One region of the Kitasatospora sp. NPDC050543 genome, then DNA from elsewhere that is predicted to be linked to it. Evidence: riboswitches for the same ligand, from Rfam matches in the RefSeq annotation. Region 1 holds a riboswitch; the other holds the start of a gene.

Region 1 (6,356 bases):
ACTTCGCGGCGAGCGCGCTCACCCGGGCCTTGAGGCTCTCGGCCTTGGCCTCGTCGAAGGCCGGCAGCAGCGCCTCGGCGATGATGTCGGCGACCTCGCGGAAGTCCTCGGCCTGGAAGCCGCGGGTGGCCAGGGCCGGGGTGCCGATCCGCAGGCCGGAGGTGACCATCGGCGGGCGCGGGTCGTTCGGGATCGCGTTGCGGTTGACCGTGATGCCGACCTCGTGCAGGCGGTCCTCGGCCTGCTGGCCGTCGAGCTCGCTGTTGCGCAGATCGACCAGGACGAGGTGGACGTCGGTGCCGCCGGAGAGCACCGAGACGCCGGCCTCGGCCGCGTCGGCCCGGAGCAGGCGCTCGGCGAGGATCTTGGCGCCTTCGAGGGTGCGCTGCTGGCGCTCCTTGAACTCCTCCGAGGCGGCGACCTTGAAGGCCACGGCCTTGGCGGCGATCACGTGCTCCAGCGGGCCGCCCTGCTGACCGGGGAAGACCGCGGAGTTGATCTTCTTGGCGTACTCCGCCTTGGAGAGGATCACGCCGCCGCGCGGGCCGCCGAGGGTCTTGTGGGTGGTGGTGGTGACCACGTCCGCGAAGGGCACCGGGTTGGGGTGCAGGCCCGCGGCCACCAGGCCGGCGAAGTGCGCCATGTCGACCATGAGCAGGGCGCCGACCTCGTCCGCGATGCGGCGGAACTCGGCGAAGTCCAGCTGGCGGGGGTAGGCGGACCAGCCGGCGATGATCAGCTTCGGCTGGTGCTCCTTGGCCAGGCGCTCGACCTCGGCCATGTCGACCTGGCTGGTCTTCTCGTCCACGTGGTAGGCCGCCACGTTGTACAGCTTGCCCGAGAAGTTGATCTTCATGCCGTGGGTGAGGTGACCGCCGTGGGCCAGGCTCAGGCCCAGGATGGTGTCGCCCGGCTGGATCAGCGCGAACATCGCGGCGGCGTTGGCCTGCGCGCCCGAGTGCGGCTGGACGTTGGCGTGCTCGGCGCCGAACAGGGCCTTCACCCGGTCGATGGCGATCTGCTCGGCCACGTCGACGAACTCGCAGCCGCCGTAGTAGCGGCGGCCGGGGTAGCCCTCGGCGTACTTGTTCGTCAGCACCGAGCCCTGGGCCTCCATGACCGCCACGGGGGCGAAGTTCTCGGAGGCGATCATTTCCAGGGTGGTCTGCTGGCGGTGCAGCTCGGCGTCGACCGCGGCGGCGATCTCGGGGTCGAGAGCGTGCAGGGACTGGTTGAGAACCGTCATGGTGGGTCTTCCCGTCATGGGGCTTCCGCGCGCAGCGCTTTCGTCAGGTGTGGCGGCGGGCGGGAGGGCGAAGGACCGGCGTGGGAGGTGGGGGCGGCCGCCGCGCTGCGGCCGCCCCCCGGGGTTCAGCTCTTGGTGAGGTCGCTGTACTCGTCGGCGGTCAGCAGGCCGTCCTGCAGCGCGTCCACGCGCAGCTTGAACAGCCAGCCGCCGGTGAAGGCCTCGGAGTTCACGAGCCCGGGCTCGTCGATGACGGCCTGGTTGACCTCGACGACCTCGCCGGTGGCGGGCGAGTACAGGTCGCTGACCGACTTGGTGGACTCGAGCTCACCACAGGTCTCGCCGGCGGTGATGGTCTCGCCCACCTCGGGGAGCTGCACGTAGACGATGTCACCGAGGGCGTCGGCCGCGTGGGCGGTGATGCCCACGGTCGAGACACCGTCCTCGGCCGCCGTCAGCCACTCGTGCTCCTTGCTGTACTGCAGGTGCTGGGGGTTGCTCATGTCGTCATTCTCCAGGATGAAGGGCGGTCGGCGGAAAACGGGTCGGCGACATGGCCCGCCGGGGCGGGCGCCGACCAGGGGGGACGCGATCCGGGCTGCTCGGCGAGCAGGCCCGGCGGCCGGGCTCAGCGCGGGAGCGGGCCTGCGGCCGGGCTCAGCGAGCGCGCTTGTAGAAGGGCAGCGCGACGACCTGGACCGGCTCGTGGCGGCCGCGGACGTCCACGGCGACCGTGCTGCCGGGCTCCGCGTGCGCGGCGTCCACGTAGGCGATCGCGATCGGCTTGCCCAGGGTGGGGGAGGGGGCGCCGGAGGTGATCCGCCCGATCGGGGTGCCGTCCTCGCTGACCACGGCGTACTCGGCGCGCGGGACGCGCTTGCCCTCGGAGACCAGGCCGACCAGCTTGCGCGGCGGGTTGGTCTCGGCCTCGGCGGCGGCCTGCTCCAGGGCCTTGCGGCCGACGAACGCGCCGCCGTTGGTGGTCTTGTCGAAGCGCACCACGCGGCCCAGACCCGCGTCGAACGGGGTCAGGTCGGTGCTCAGCTCGTGCCCGTACAACGGCATGCCCGCCTCCAGGCGCAGCGTGTCGCGGCAGGACAGGCCGGCGGGGACGAGGCCGGCGTTCTTGCCCGCCTCGGTCAGGGCGTTCCACAGGCGCTCGGCGTCGGCCGGGGCGCAGAAGATCTCGAAGCCGTCCTCGCCGGTGTAACCGGTGCGGGCGAGCCACACCTGGCGGTCGGCCACGGTGGCGGGCAGCAGCGCGTAGTACTTCAGGCCGGGCAGGTCGGCGTCGGTGACGGAGGCCAGGATGCCGTTGGCCTCCGGGCCCTGGACGGCGAGCAGCGCGTACGCGTCGCGGTCGTCGCGGACGGTCGCCTCGAAGCCCTCGGCGCGCTCGGTCAGCGCGTCCAGCACCACCTGGGCGTTGGAGGCGTTGGCGACCACCATGTACTCGTCCTCGGCGGTGCGGTACACGATCAGGTCGTCCAGGATGCCGCCGTCCTCACGGCAGATCATCGTGTAGCGGGCGCGCAGCACGCCGAGCGCCGAGATGAAGCCGACCAGCGCGTGGTCGAGCAGTTCACCGGCCTGCGGGCCGGAGACGGTGATCTCGCCCATGTGGGAGAGGTCGAACAGGCCGGCCTTGGTGCGGACGGCGAGGTGCTCCTCGCGCTCGCTGCCGTAGCGCAGCGGCATGTCCCAGCCGGCGAAGTCGGTCATGGTCGCGCCGAGGGCGCGGTGCAGCGCGTCGAGCGCGGTGAGACGGGGGGAGGACATGGCCTGTGACTCCTTGGGCTGGGCACTCAGGTGTGCGCACGCCGGATCCGACCCCGATGGGGACCTCGTCCCGCGCGCGGGCATGCGGCGGCTGGGTCTCCCCATCTGTCGTCACAACCTGAGAGCTTCACCGCGCGCTGCCCACAGGACAGCATGGCGGCTTGCACCGTGGGTGGGCGCACGGCAGGGCCGTGTCCGCTTTCCAGATGTGCCTCGCCCGTGCGGTAGGGGTGCCTGAGAGATTCCGGGGAGGACTTGCTCCTTCGGCGCCGGCTGGGCCCCTGGTGACCGGGGCGCTCCGGGCTCTCCCGCGCGGGTTCGAGCGGCCGATATGGAGTTGGGTGCCCCGCCGAATCACGCACGAGGACGCGCACATCATGGCACGCCCTCGCAGTACAGGCCAGGGAAGGGGTGAGGTTCGGGCGCGGGCCGGGGCGGGCGGGTCCGGCCCGATACGCTTCGGGGAGCGGCGAGGAGTAGGGACGGTAAAGGGGCGTATGGGGTACCCGGTGGAGCAGACGCAGGCGTGGGGCGGGCCGGAGGCGGCGCCGCAGGGTGGCAGCTGGCCCGCGAACGAGCTGGAGCAGGTGCTCACCGCCGCGCTCGGCGATCCGGGCGCCACGCCCCGGGTGATCGAGGTGCTGGCCCGCAGCCAGGTGTGGATCCCGCTGCCGGCCGGGGCCGACCCGCAGGGGCAGTCGCTGGACCTGCCGACGATCGAGCTGGCCGGGGCGCCGTACGTGCCGGTGTTCTCCTCCCAGGAGCAGTTCGCCCAGCAGGCGCCCGGGCTGGCGTTCGCGATCGCGCCGGCGTGGGAGTTCGCGCGCGGACTGCCGCTCGGCGTCGGCATCGCGGTCAATCCGCAGGCGCCGGTCGGCATTCCGGTGCCGCCGGAGGGCGTGGCCGAGCTGCGCCGCGGGCCGCGCGAGGACCGCTGGGCGCAGGAGGGTGAGAGCGGTGGCCGGGTGGCGCTGCGCGAGCCGGTGTCCGATGAGGAGCCGGTCGGCTTCCTCGCCGCGGCTGCGGCCGAACTATCCCTGCTGCCAGGGGTGTTGACCGCCCGCCGGGCGCTGGCCAGCGTGGAGGGCGAGCCGACGGTGATGTTCGTCGGGGTCCAGCTCGATCCGGCCGGGCCCGCCGATCCGGCCGTCGTCAACGAGGCCCTCGGCCGGGCGCTGGGAACCGCGCCGCTGCCCGGCGGCGTCCACCTCGTACTGCTCGACCTCGTGGACGACCCGGTGGTCGAGTGGCTGCTGAACCGGGTACAGCCGTTCTACGCGCGGATGTGACCGGCGCGTAGGGGCACGTCGGCATGGCGGCTGTCCGGTGCGCCCAATAGGGTGCGTGCAGACACCCGACCAGACAGGCCGCGGTGGACGAGGAAGAGGGCTCGAAGTGAGCGAGCGGAGCGAGCGCGCCGTTGAAGGGTGCGCGTTTCGTGAAGCGACCGTCGGGCGGCGGGGCGCTGCCCTGCCGGCGGCCGGGGAAGAGGTGGACGGATGAACCCGGCAGCGCCCGGCGGCGCACCGCCGCCCTGGGGCCAGGCCTCCGCCGCACGGCCCACCGGTGACCCGGCGGCCCTTGAGCGCGCCCTGCGCGACGTCGCGCCCGAGCGCTACGAGGCGTACGAGGCGCTGCTGCGCGCGCTGGCCGAGGGCCAGGTCTGGATGCTGCTCTGGCACGGTTCGCCGGGCAGCCCGGACGCCCAGTACGGGAACATGGACGTCAGCGGTCACGGCTACGCGCCGGCCGTCACCTCGCCCGAGCAGCTCGCGGCGAGCGGCTGGGCGCGCGCCCACGAGGTGATCTCCGGGCCGGAGATCGCCGCCTCGCTGTACCGCACCCGCTGGGGACTGTGGCTGAACCCGCACGCGCCCGGCGGCGGTGTCGGCGTGCCGTGGGCGGATCTGCGCCGGATCGCGGCGGGCCTGGACCGGCTGCCGGCCGGCCCGCTCCAGCTCGGCGAACCCCAGGTGCAGGCTCCGCAGTTCTACGCGCTGCTGGAGCGGCAGGCGGCCGAGGTCCGGGCCGTCCGGGCGCTGCGCCGGGCCTGGGTGCGGCCGGCCGTCGGCGAGCCGTACCTGGCGATCGGGCTTGAGCTCTACGACACCTCGCCGCCGGCGGTCGAGGCGGTACGGGCGCTGATGCAGCGTGCCATCGCGGTCGCGCCACAGGGACTGGCGGTGTCGACGGTGGCGATGGCCGACGAGTACGACCCGGTGGCGCTGTGGATGCGCGCGCACGCCCGGCCGTTCTACGACCGTGAGGCGGCGGGCCTGGGCCGGCCGCCGCAGGCAGCGCCCTACCCGCCGGCGCCGTACCCGCCGCAGACGGGCTACGGCTACCCGGCGCAGCCGCCGCACACCGGGCCGGGCTGGCCGCAGCAGCCGCAGCAGCCGTGGGGGTCCGGGTACCCCGGGCGCTGACGTACCCGCAGGCACCCTCGCGCCCCCGCCCTTTCGGCCGGTCCGACCTCGTGTCGGGCCGGCCGCGGCGTTTTCCGGCCGTTCGGGCCCGTTTCGGAGGGCATGGCGGGCGGACATCTTGACATGCATGTAACAGCTGTGTGAAGAGCCCTATGCCGCGAATTCCGGTATGCATGCCTACAGATCACAGTTGGGCATCCTTCGGTTGTCAGGGCTGGCGCAAGGCCGCTCGGATGGCAGAGAGTTCTGCGCAATGCAGGTCGCGAACGGTGCCTCACAAGGGCGAACGTGCCTGCTGAACGCCTGATCCGCGCGACGCGAATTCCGCGCGGCCGTACCTGAGCACCACCGAGTACCGCTGTTCCGCACCACCGCTGTTCCGCTGTACCCGAGTTCCGCCGCACCGCTGTTCCGCCGCACCTGTGCCGTTCCATCAGCACCGCTTCCGCCGTACCGCTGTTTCGCCGTACCGCAGCACCGCTTTGCCGTACCGCTGCCGCAGTAACGCTTGCGCAGTACGTCCGCACGTCCGCACCGCCGTACCGCCGACCAGGCGACCGGCACCACCGCACCGTTGCACCGCAAGATCGCACCAGTCGCGCCACCCGGCTCTCGCAGCCCGGGCCCGGATCGGGCCAGGGACACCGGCGAGGCGGGGCACCGTGGGCCGGCCACCGTCGGCGAGGGGACCGAACTGACCATGACCGCACCCATTGAGACCTTCGGATCAGCACCGGAGGCCGAGCCAGCCGCAGGCCCGGCGAAGAAGATCGAGGGCCGTTCCCTCAGTCAGATCGCCTGGCTGCGCTTCAAGCGCGACAAGGCCGCCGTAGCCGGCGGAGTGGTCGTGATCCTGCTGGTACTGCTCGCCGTACTGGCCAAACCGATCGAGTCCGTGTTCGGCC
Region 2 (6,356 bases), on a different contig from region 1:
TGTGGGACATCGCGTCCAGTCCCGTGTGCTCGCTCTCCAGAGTGGGGAGGATGCCGACCATCACGATCCGCGCACCCACCTCGGCCGCCTTACGGTCGGCGTAGCGCAGGCCGGTGTCGATCTCCTCGCGGAGGTCCTCCAGCACATGGCCGCAGAGCCGGTGCGGGGCGATGTTGACCTCGATGTTGAACCGGCCGAGTTCGGTCTGGAAGTCACTGGAGGCGATGGCACTGAGCACCTGTTCGTTGTGCATGAGCGGCTGTCCGTGCTCGTCGGCCAGGTTGAGCTCGATCTCCAGGCCCAGCACCGCCCTGGGCCGGTCGAACCTGTCCTCCCTGAGCATCCTGTCGAGCGCGTCGAGACAGGACTGGAGCTTGCGGCGGTACAGCTGCCGGTCCGACAGGTCCGCTCGCGTGGCCACGACCTTCTCGCCCATTGGTCCCCTCCTCCTAGGCCGACCGTGCAAGCATCATGCCCATCCCGAAGATCGATACCCGACGGCACCGAACAGGCGACCGGACAAGAGAACTGACGGTCTTTCAGTCAACTTCGGACTTGCCCGGGGACACTGAACGTGATAAACAGGTCACCCTGCGCACCTGTTCGAGTAGAATTCGCACTGCGCACCGGCCCGGCCCCGCACCGCTCCGAAACCCCCTGTCGACGGTGACAGCCGCGCCCGCACGCGATCATGCCCAACCGGACACGGCCAGGTCCCGTCACACCCCGACACACCGAGCCACGCCGGTATGCCGCACACTCGCACGCCGATCTCGCACGGAGAGGCGACCCCGCCCATGACTCTGCAGACCCCCCAGCCCCCGCCCAGCGCCCTGCGCGCCGTCCTGGCCGCGCTCGACTCGGAGACGGCACTGCGCCAGCCGGCCGCCGCCGCCCTGCGGCACCGGGCCGGGCCACTGCTGCCCGCGCACCCGCTCGCGGTCCATGTACTGGACGGCCAGCGCCCCGCGCTCGCGACCGCGCGGCGTACGGGCTGGCGCTTCCTGATCAAGGACGGCAACGAGGTGGCCGCTGCGGCGGAGGTGGTGCTGGGCATGGAGGGCCATACGTTCTCGCACTTCACGGCCGGGCCCTACCTCGACTCCACCGTCCGGGCGCTGCGCCATGCCTGGCAGCTCGCCCAGTCCGTGCGGGGCCGCCACCAGCCCCGGCTGCTGTCGATCCCCGGCCACTACGCCACCGCACTGTGGCTGCACAGCCCCGACGCCACCCCGGCCGCCGACCTGCTGATCCCGCTCGCGCCCGCCCCACTGGGCATCACCGCGCACCGGGCCTATCCGGCGGCCGACCTGCTCGCCATCCTCGCCCGGGCCGCGCTCACCAAACCGCTGGTGCTCGGCATGTCCTGATCCCACCGGACCACCCTCCGGGCCCGCCCGCCGCCGCCACCCCCGACCGGTGGCTCCACGTCCGCCCGGCCCGGCCGCCCGACGCCACCACCTCGCTCACCCGCGGTCCATCACCCGTCACCCGTCACCCGGACGGGTCATCCGGTATGGCCCGATCGGGCCACCCGATGCGATGCCCGTCCGGCATTCAGCTGCGCCTGCCACCATCTGAATGGGTGATCTCTGCCCGGTAGTTGTGGCGCATGTCACCAAATTGCTGCGCGACGGTCCCAGGACGCCGACACTGGGAACCAGCGTGGAAGGTCCACCTGTCCTACCCACAGAAGCGCCGGCTCACACCTGGGCCGGCGGGACAGGATCCGACTACCGCGGCGGCAGCCGGCCGATTCTCGCCGGAACCCGCACCACGGGGAGGATCGCAATGCGAAGCGAGGGTACGACATGTGCCAGCACCGTCCTGAGTGCCCGTCGGCCGAGTCCGAGGACCGCGAGGCAGCTGTCCCGGTGGCCTGCCACCCCGAGCAGGGGTGGAGCCTGCTCTGCAACGGCGTCCTGCTCTTCGAGGACACCGGGGAGCTGCTGCCCGACGGCCGGGTGATCGCCCCACGCCGTCCGCTGGCCGGCGCCACGACCTGACCGCGGGAGTCCGCCGCCCACCCGGCGTGGACGGCGAGCGCCCGAGGGCCCGGCACAAGCGCTTGTGCCGGGCCCTCGTTCGTCGTACTCAGGTCACACTCAGGCGCCGTACTCGTCCAGCGGCGGGCAGGAGCAGACCAGGTTGCGGTCGCCGTACGCGCCGTCGATCCGGCTCACCGGCGGCCAGTACTTGTCGGCCGGGTTGACCCCGGCAGGGAAGACCGCCTCGTGCCGCGAGTAGCCGTGCGCCCAGTCGCCGGCCAGGGTGGCGGCGGTGTGCGGGGCGTTGCGCAGCGGGTTGTCGTCCGCCGCCCACTTGCCGGCCCCGACCTTGTCGATCTCCGCACGGATCTCGATCATCGCCGCGCAGAAGCGGTCGATCTCGTGCAGGTCCTCGGACTCGGTGGGCTCGATCATCAGCGTGCCGGCCACCGGGAACGACATCGTCGGCGCGTGGAAGCCGTAGTCGATCAGGCGCTTGGCGATGTCGTCCACCGTCACGCCCGTCTCCTTGGTGAGCGGACGCAGGTCGATGATGCACTCGTGCGCCACCAGACCGCCGGGGCCCGTGTAGAGCACCGGGAAGTGCGGGGCCAGGCGCTTGGCGATGTAGTTGGCGTTCAGCACCGCGACCTGGGTGGCGCGCTTGAGGCCCTCGCCGCCCATCAGGCGCACGTACGCCCAGGAGATCGGCAGGATCGCGGCCGAACCCCACGGCGCCGCCGAGATCGGTCCGACACCGGTGGCCGGGCCGGCCTCCGACTGCAGCGGGTGGTTGGGCAGGTACGGCGCGAGGTGCGCGCGCACCGCGACCGGGCCGACGCCCGGGCCGCCGCCGCCGTGCGGGATGCAGAAGGTCTTGTGCAGGTTCAGGTGCGAGACGTCCGCGCCGAACTTGCCCGGCTTGGCGAGGCCCACCAGGGCGTTCAGGTTGGCGCCGTCCACGTACACCTGGCCGCCGGCCTCGTGCACGGCCGCGCAGATGTCGGTGATCTCGGTCTCGAACACGCCGTGCGTCGACGGGTAGGTGACCATCAGCACGGCGAGCTGGTCGCGGTGCTGCTCGATCTTGGCCTGGAGGTCCTCGACGTCCACGTCACCGTCGGTCAGAGTCTTCACCACGACCACGCGCATGCCGGCCATCACGGCCGAGGCCGCGTTGGTGCCGTGCGCGGAGGCGGGGATGAGGCAGACGTCGCGCTGGGTGTCGCCGTTGGCCTGGTGGTAGGCGCGCACGGCCAGCAGGCCGGCCAGCTCGCCCTGGGAACCCGCGTTCGGCTGGATGGAGACGGCGTCGTAGCCCGTCACCTCGACCAGCTGCTGCTCCAGCTGGCGGATCAGCGTCAGGAAGCCCTGGGCCTGGTCGATCGGCGCGAACGGGTGCAGATGGCCGAACTCGGGCCAGGTCACCGGCTCCATCTCGGTGGTCGCATTGAGCTTCATGGTGCAGGAGCCCAGCGGGATCATGCCGCGGTCCAGCGCGTAGTCGCGGTCCGACAGGCGGCGCAGGTAGCGCAGCATCGCCGTCTCGGAGCGGTGGCTGTGGAAGACCGGGTGGGTGAGGTACTCGTCCTCGCGCAGCAGCGCGGCGGGCAGCGCCTCGGCGCTCTCGTCCGGTTCCACGCCCTCGACACCGAAGGCGGCCCAGACGCCGGCCAGGTGCTCGCGGGTGGTGGTCTCGTCGCAGGAGACCGAGATGAGGTCCTCGCCGTCCTGGTGGACGTTGATGCCCTCGGCGCGCGCGGCCGCGGCGACGGCGCCGGCGCGGCCCGGGACGCGGGCGGTGACGGTGTCGAAGAACTCGCCGTGCAGCAGCTCCACGCCACCGGCGCGCAGGCCCTTGGCGAGCGCGGCCGCGTAGCGGTGGGTGCGGCGGGCGATGTCGGCCAGGCCGTCGGGGCCGTGGTAGACGGCGTACATCGAGGCCATGACGGCGAGCAGCACCTGCGCGGTACAGATGTTGCTGGTCGCCTTCTCGCGGCGGATGTGCTGCTCGCGGGTCTGCAGGGCGAGGCGGTAGGCACGGTTGCCGTCCGCGTCGACGGAGACGCCGACCAAGCGGCCGGGCAGCGAGCGGGCGTACTCGGCGCGCACCGAGAGGTAGCCGGCGTGCGGGCCGCCGAAGCCCATCGGGACACCGAAGCGCTGCGAGGTGCCGCAGGCGATGTCCGCGCCCAGCGAGCCGGGGGACTTGAGCAGGGTCAGCGCCAGCAGGTCGGCGGCGACGGCGACGATCGCGCCGAGGCCGTGCGCCTGCTCGATGACCGGGGCCAGGTCACGCACGACGCCGGTGGCACCGGGGTACTGGAGCAGCACACCGAAGACGCCACGCTCGGCGACCTCGGCCGGGATGCCCTCGGACAGGTCGGCGACCACGACCTCCACACCGGTCGGCTCGGCGCGGGTCTGGATGACGGCGATGGTCTGCGGGAGGGTCTCGGCATCGATCAGGAAGACCCCGCCCTTGACCTTGCCCACCCGGCGGGCCAGCGCCATCGCCTCGGCGGCCGCGGTGCCCTCGTCGAGCAGCGAGGAGCCGGAGGTCGGCAGGCCGGTCAGGTCGGAGACGACGGTCTGGAAGTTGAGCAGCGCCTCCAGGCGGCCCTGCGAGATCTCCGGCTGGTACGGCGTGTACGCGGTGTACCAGGCCGGGTTCTCCAGCACGTTGCGCAGGATGACCGGCGGGGTGAAGGTGCCGTAGTAGCCCAGGCCGATCATCGGCGTGAGCACCTGGTTGCGGGAGGCCAGCTCGCGCAGCTCGGCCAGGACCTGGGCCTCGCTGCGGCCCGCGGGCAGGTCCAGTCCGGTGATGGAGCGGATCGCCTCGGGCACGGCGGCGGCGGACAGCTCGTCCAGGGAGCCGTAGCCCACCTGGGCGAGCATCTTCTCCTGCGCCTCGGCGTCGGGGCCGATGTGGCGGGTCTCGAAGGGGCTGGCCTGCTCAAGCTCGGCAAGGGTCGCGGTGCTCTGCGGGCGACCGGCGTTCGGCTGGGCGTTCATGGTGGTCGAGGCCTCCTGGTCACGGACCGGCGGGGGCACGCACGCCGGGACGGACTTGGCCGCTGCGGACAGCGGATCGGCCCGGGCGGACGAACCCAACAGGCCTCCCCCTCTGTCATCGGGACCTGAGAGCTTCGCCCGCACGGGGCGTGGGTCGCCCCGCCGGCTTGCACCGTCGGTGAGGGTGGTGGCCGTCGGCTCCCTCGCCGGCGGTCCTGCCCTGCTTTCCAGAGTGACCTATCCCACACGGTACGGATGCCTGAGAGATTCCGGGGAGGAGTTGCTCCTTCGGCGCCCCCACCGCGGCTGGCGACGGTCGGGGACTCTCCCGAGCGGGCTCGGCGGTCGCGCCCAGGGTACCAGCGCAAACGCGTTCGATCACGGGTCCCACCGACTCGTCGCCGGGCGTCCCGGAGTCCCCCGTCCGGCCCAGTACCGGCCCGGACGGCGGCGCTCCGCTCGCAGCCGCCCGGTACATGGCTTTTGGTGTGAAGTGGCGGATGGGAAGGGCCCTCCAGCCGTCCCCCACGGGAGCTCCGCAGCAGCCAGCGCACTGGAGGAAAGAGTGCAGACCGACATCGACCCCCGAGACCTGATCGGACACAAGGCGGTCGACCGCAACGGAGACAAGATCGGCACCGTCGACGAGGTGTACCTGGACGACGCGACCGGCGAGCCCGAGTGGGCGGCGGTGCGGACGGGCATCTTCGGGCGGGACGCCTTCGTCCCGTTGACGACCAGCGAGTTCCTGGGCGAGGAGCTGCGGGTTCCGTACGACAAGTCGCTGGTGAAAGAGTCCCCCGACTTCGGCGTCGGTCAGCACCTGTCGCCCGCCCAGGAACTCCAGCTGTACCGCTACTACGGACTGGACACCCCGACGGAGGGCCGTCAGGCCGCGCAGGACAGCACCTCGGGCTCCCGCCCGGCGGACCTGGACTTCGGGGCCCCGCCGCAGCCCCCCGCCGCGGCGCCCCCCGCGCCTCCGGCTGCTCCCCCGGCGGCAGCGGCAGCCGCAGCGGCGGCCGCGGCCACCACCCAGGTGTCGACGCCGGCCCCCACGCCGATGACCAAGACCCCCGAGCCGCCGAAGACCATGGAGGCGGCCCCGCCGGCCGCCACCACCCAGATGCCGGCCCCACCCGCACAGCCTCCGGCCCAGGCGATCGGCCTCACCTCGCAGAGCCAGTCGGCCGGGCTGGACCGCAAGCCCCCGGCCGTCGAGGAGACAAACGTCCGCGCCGTCGCCGGAACCGCCCCGTCGTCCACCGCCCGCCCGCCGGCCACCCCCGGCGCGGCCATGGAGGCGGGTACGGCGCAGGGCCCTGCCGGTACGGGGCCGGGCGGCCTGCT

The links. Region 1 has a riboswitch for glycine ahead of gcvT (glycine cleavage system aminomethyltransferase GcvT). Riboswitches for the same ligand answer to the same signal wherever they lie in the genome.
Region 2: linked by a shared signal. The riboswitch ahead of gcvP (aminomethyl-transferring glycine dehydrogenase) and the one ahead of gcvT (glycine cleavage system aminomethyltransferase GcvT) in region 1 are both predicted to bind glycine.

The regions. Positions count from the first base shown of each region.
Region 1 covers NZ_JBITGZ010000041.1:45,322-51,677, reverse strand. Annotated here, with positions in the region: gene glyA (serine hydroxymethyltransferase) at 1-1,246, opposite strand, end outside; gene gcvH (glycine cleavage system protein GcvH) at 1,372-1,749, opposite strand; gene gcvT (glycine cleavage system aminomethyltransferase GcvT) at 1,904-3,025, opposite strand; glycine riboswitch at 3,238-3,346, opposite strand; gene ACIBH3_RS32000 (enhanced serine sensitivity protein SseB C-terminal domain-containing protein) at 3,523-4,314, shown strand; gene ACIBH3_RS31995 (enhanced serine sensitivity protein SseB C-terminal domain-containing protein) at 4,525-5,451, shown strand; gene ACIBH3_RS31990 (ABC transporter permease) at 6,152-6,356, shown strand, end outside.
Region 2 covers NZ_JBITGZ010000005.1:350,390-356,745, forward strand. Annotated here, with positions in the region: gene ACIBH3_RS09300 (glutamate--cysteine ligase) at 1-436, opposite strand, end outside; gene ACIBH3_RS09305 (hypothetical protein) at 798-1,370, shown strand; gene ACIBH3_RS09310 (DUF5999 family protein) at 1,812-2,006, shown strand; gene gcvP (aminomethyl-transferring glycine dehydrogenase) at 2,106-5,006, opposite strand; glycine riboswitch at 5,244-5,347, opposite strand; gene ACIBH3_RS09320 (PRC and DUF2382 domain-containing protein) at 5,572-6,356, shown strand, end outside.